2 regions of the Maccoyibacter intestinihominis genome follow, and region 1 is predicted to be linked to the other one. Evidence: predicted binding sites of a transcription regulator. Region 1 holds the regulator's gene; the other holds the start of a gene.
What was found. The regulator NrdR, encoded in region 1, represses ribonucleotide reductase genes. The targets are predictions, from matches to a motif close to CACAANATNTTGTG.
Positions count from the first base shown of each region.

Region 2: the regulator NrdR is predicted to act here: its motif matches at 1,497-1,510, upstream of nrdD (anaerobic ribonucleoside-triphosphate reductase).

Region 1 is NZ_JBBMEX010000004.1:173,624-176,037, forward strand. Features, by position in the region: gene pta (phosphate acetyltransferase) at 1-51, opposite strand, end outside; gene WMO43_RS05620 (hypothetical protein) at 271-648, opposite strand; gene nrdR (transcriptional regulator NrdR) at 736-1,188, opposite strand; gene WMO43_RS05630 (YlmC/YmxH family sporulation protein) at 1,278-1,532, opposite strand; gene ychF (redox-regulated ATPase YchF) at 1,607-2,414, opposite strand, start outside.
Region 2 is NZ_JBBMEX010000001.1:295,245-297,658, forward strand. Features, by position in the region: gene der (ribosome biogenesis GTPase Der) at 1-588, shown strand, start outside; gene plsY (glycerol-3-phosphate 1-O-acyltransferase PlsY) at 592-1,239, shown strand; gene nrdD (anaerobic ribonucleoside-triphosphate reductase) at 1,605-2,414, shown strand, end outside.

The DNA.
Region 1 (2,414 bases):
CGTCTTCGGATCCTCCCGCAGCAATCGGATATAGGAATCAAAATCAAACATTAAAAACACCTCCCAAGGTCTTTCATCTTCTCCGTTAATCTTATATTTTTATTTTATACCTATCGTTTTTGTTTTTCAACTATGTTTGCTAATTATTTCCTTGTTTCTTTGCCAATTGTTCTTCTGTTTGTTCTCCTGTTCCCTTAAGTTCAGACTTTTTCTTTTTCGGTCAAAAAAAGAAGAAGATTCTAAGAATCCTCTTCCATATCTCAGTTCTATTTATTTGAACGAAAAATCTTCGATTTCCGGCATTGGAACTACCGGTTTTGCTGTCTCTGCGGATGCACTGTGTCCTACAAAGAACTGATACTGATGAAGCACTTCATCTTTTTTCATATCAGAAACGGCTTTTTGAACATCCAGACTCCGGATATCACTGTCGACCCCCTTTAAAGGATATTCTTTTCCCGGCTGATATGTATCGGCATACTCTGCTGCACCAAAAGTCTGCTTTTGTTCCGGTTTTACAGACTGCATTTTCCCTGTAGAAAAATTCTCTATCGGATTACTGATCTGATCACTACCGGAATTACCTGTCACACGACCTATGGAGTTGTCATAATATCCTTCATAAGGACGGATTTTTGAAATTTCCATAACTTCAAAACCTTCTTTCGCTTATCCTAAGTTCTCACATATTAGTTTTATCGGCTTCATTCGTAAAAACTTTAACAGCTACCGCTTTTATTTATCCAAAATCTTCTTTAATTCATTCATAAAGGTGTTGACATCTTTAAACTCACGATATACAGAGGCAAATCTTACATATGCAACTGCCTCTAAATCCTTGAGCTTATCCATGACGATCTCTCCAATGACGGAACTTGGGATTTCTTTTTCTTCACGGTTAAAAATCTCGGTCTCCACATCATCGATCAACTGATTGATCCGGTTGACGGAAATCGGTCTTTTATGGCAGGCACGAAGTATCCCCGCCTCTATCTTGGTGCGGTCATACTGCTCCCTGTTATTATCCTTCTTGATGACGATCAGCGGTATGGTCTCTACTTTTTCATAAGTAGTAAAGCGCTTTCCACATTCATCACATAATCTGCGGCGGCGAATCGAGTTATTATCATCCGCCGGTCTTGAGTCGATGACCCTCGTATTTTCACTGCTGCAAAACGGACATTTCATCCCATGTTCCTCCTTGGACATACTATTTGCCCCAATTATAAACATTTCGTCAATTATTGTCAACCATTTCACAGATTATGTAACTCTGCTTACAGTCTCTTTTTGATTTCATCTACTTTTACATCGACTAAGATAATATCCGGTCCGATCCGTATGACATTACACCATGGAATAAAAAACTCACAGTCTCTTCCGAAAAATCCCCAGAACCTCGCCGGTCCCGGTACGATCAGTGCTTTGATGCACCCGGTACACTCATCCAGTTCGAGATCCATCACATGCCCTAAACAATGACAGTCACAGACATTGATGACATTCTTTTCTCTCAATTCACACAGTCTCATTTTTTACTCACATACTGTTCTCTTGTATCCATTGTATGCATGATAAAAAGAACTGTGCTCTATGTGTAATATTTTTATACATTAAAGCGGAATAAGATTACATCGCCGTCTTTTACGACATATTCTTTTCCTTCCAGTCCTACCAGACCTTTTTCTTTTGCGGCTGAAAGGCTTCCACAATCGAGTAAATCCTGATAATTGACTACCTCTGCACGGATAAATCCACGTTCAAAATCCGTATGGATCTTTCCGGCTGCCTGCGGTGCTTTTGTTCCGATCTTGATCGTCCATGCTCTTGTCTCATCTTCTCCTGCTGTCAGGTAGCTGATCAATCCAAGCAGGGAATAACTTGCCTTGATAAGTTTTTCAAGTCCTGATTCTTTTAAACCAAGTTCCTCTAAGAACATTGCTTTTTCTTCATCATCTAATTCTGCAATCTCCTGCTCGATCTGTGCACAGATAACAAATACTTCGCACGCTTCTTCTTTTGCGTGTTCGCGCACTTTCTGCACATAAGCATTGGATGCACCGTCATCTGCTAAATCATCTTCTGATACGTTTGCTGCATAAATCACAGGTTTTGCCGTCAACAGATTATATTCTTTAAACCACTTCTGCTCATCCTCATCTTCGCCAAGTTCAAAGGTTTTTGCCAGATTTCCTTCTTCTAAGTGTGCCTTGATCTTTTCTAACAGAGCAAGTTCTTTTGCAAGGGTCTTGTCCATTCTTGCACCTTTTGCTGTCTTGGCAATTCTTCTGTCAAGAATCTCTATATCTGAAAATATAAGTTCTAAATTGATGGTCTCTATATCACGGACCGGATCTACACTTCCATCCACATGTACGACATTGGTATCCTCAAAACATCTGACCACATGCACG
Region 2 (2,414 bases), on a different contig from region 1:
GAAAGATACAGTATCATCCGTGCCGTGACAGCCGTAGAACGTGCAGATGTCGTAATGATCGTCATTGACGCAACCGAGGGTGTGACGGAGCAGGATGCGAAAATCGCAGGAATCGCACATGACAGAGGAAAAGGGATCATCATAGCGGTCAATAAGTGGGATGCCATTGAAAAGAATGATAAGACGGTCAAAGAGCATACAGACAGGATCCGTCAGATTTTAAGTTTTATGCCTTATGCAGAGATTATCTTTATTTCGGCAAAGACCGGTCAGAGACTGCACCGTATCTATGAAATGATCGATGTTGTCATTGAGAATAACTCCATGCGTGTGGCAACCGGTGTACTCAACGAGATCATGACAGAGGCAGTGGCTATGCAGCAGCCGCCTTCTGATAAGGGAAAACGCCTGCGTCTTTACTATATTACACAGGTAGCGGTAAAACCGCCGACATTTGTTATTTTTGTCAATGACAAACAGTTAATGCATTTCTCCTATACACGATATATTGAGAACCGTATCAGGGATGCGTTTGGATTTAGGGGAACATCCCTAAAATTCATCATCCGGGAGAGAAAGGAAGGTTAGACTATGACAGTGGGCAGGATCATCTGTATTCTGATTGGCTACGCCATAGGACTGTTTCAGACGGGATATATCTATGGAAAAACACAACATATTGATATCAGGGAACACGGAAGCGGAAATGCGGGAACCACCAATACCCTGCGTACACTTGGTTTTAAAGCAGGAGCGATCACGTTCGCGGGGGATTGTGGAAAAGCAATCCTTGCCATTTTTATCTCCTGGCTGATCTTTCATGCTCAATATCCGGAAGGGATCAAATTATTGGGGATGTATGCCGGCTTAGGTGCGGTTTTAGGGCATAACTATCCGTTTTATATGAAGTTTAAAGGTGGAAAAGGAATTGCCTGTACTACGGGGGTAATCTTAGCGTTCCATTGGCAGATGGCACCGTTATGTATCGGACTGTTTATTGTAGTGGTGCTGCTGACGCAGTATGTCTCTTTGGGTTCGATCCTGTTAGTCAGTGTCTTTTTTATCGAACTTTTATTGTTTGGCCAGACCGGGCATCTTCCGGTCGCAGATACATATCTGCCGGAAATCTATGTCTTAGGTGGGATTTTTACACTAATGGCGATCTGGAGACACCGGGCGAACATCAAACGGTTGTTGAGTGGAACAGAGAATAAGTTAAATCTGTTTAAAAAGAAATAAGACGTATCAGAAAACTGAAAATAAAAGGGGAAGAGGGTGGTTCCGCCGGCTTGCGGAGCCACCCTCTTTAGGGTAATGAGAAAATGAAAAACTACGTTGTTATCTTTTAATGATGACAATTTTATAATAAATAGAAATTGTGACAAATATTTGACTTGATTATAAAAAAAATATGAAGAAAAATAAAAAAAGTAGAAACTTCTAAAAAGTGATTAGAGGTTGACTTCATATAGTAGAAGTGATAGGATAATAAGACACACAATATATAGTGTAAAAATAAAAGAAACATAATAACACATACAAAATGTGGGTAACATAATATAGAACTTCAGTCTACATAAAGAAACACCGGAGGGATGGTTGGAATGATCAAAGTAGTAAAAAAAGACGGAACAAAGGAAGATTTTAACGTACAGAAAGTGGTAGTGGCGGTCAACAAATCAGCATACCGTGCATTGATCACATTTACACAGGAGGAGTTGGATTTCATCTGCCAGTTTGTCGAAGAAAAAGTCAAAGAGATGCAGATCACCGAGGTACCGATCGCTACGATGCATAATATCGTGGAGGGTGCCTTAGAGCGTGTCAACCCGATCGTGGCAAAGAGCTATCGTGATTACCGCAATTACAAGCAGGATTTTGTACAGATGTTAGACGAGGTCTACAAAAAGAGCCAGTCCATTATGTACATTGGCGATAAAGAAAATTCCAATACAGACAGTGCTTTGGTCTCCACCAAACGAAGCCTGATCTTTAACGAGTTAAATAAAGAGTTGTACAAAAAATTCTTTATGACCACCGAAGAGATCCAGGCATGCCGTGACGGCTATATTTATGTACATGATATGTCTGCAAGAAGAGATACGATGAACTGCTGCCTTTTCGATGTGGAGAATGTCTTACGGGGCGGATTCGAGATGGGAAATCTCTGGTATAACGAGCCAAAGACCCTAGATGTAGCCTTTGATGTCATCGGAGATATTGTATTAAGTGCAGCAAGCCAGCAGTATGGCGGTTTTACCGTGCCGAGTGTGGAAAAGATCTTAGAACCTTATGCACAGAAATCCTATAAAAAATATAAAGAAAAATATTTAGGACTCGGATTGAGTGAGGAGCGTGCCGAGGAAGAGACCATCAAGGACATTAAGAGAGATTTTGAGCAGGGTGTTCAGGGA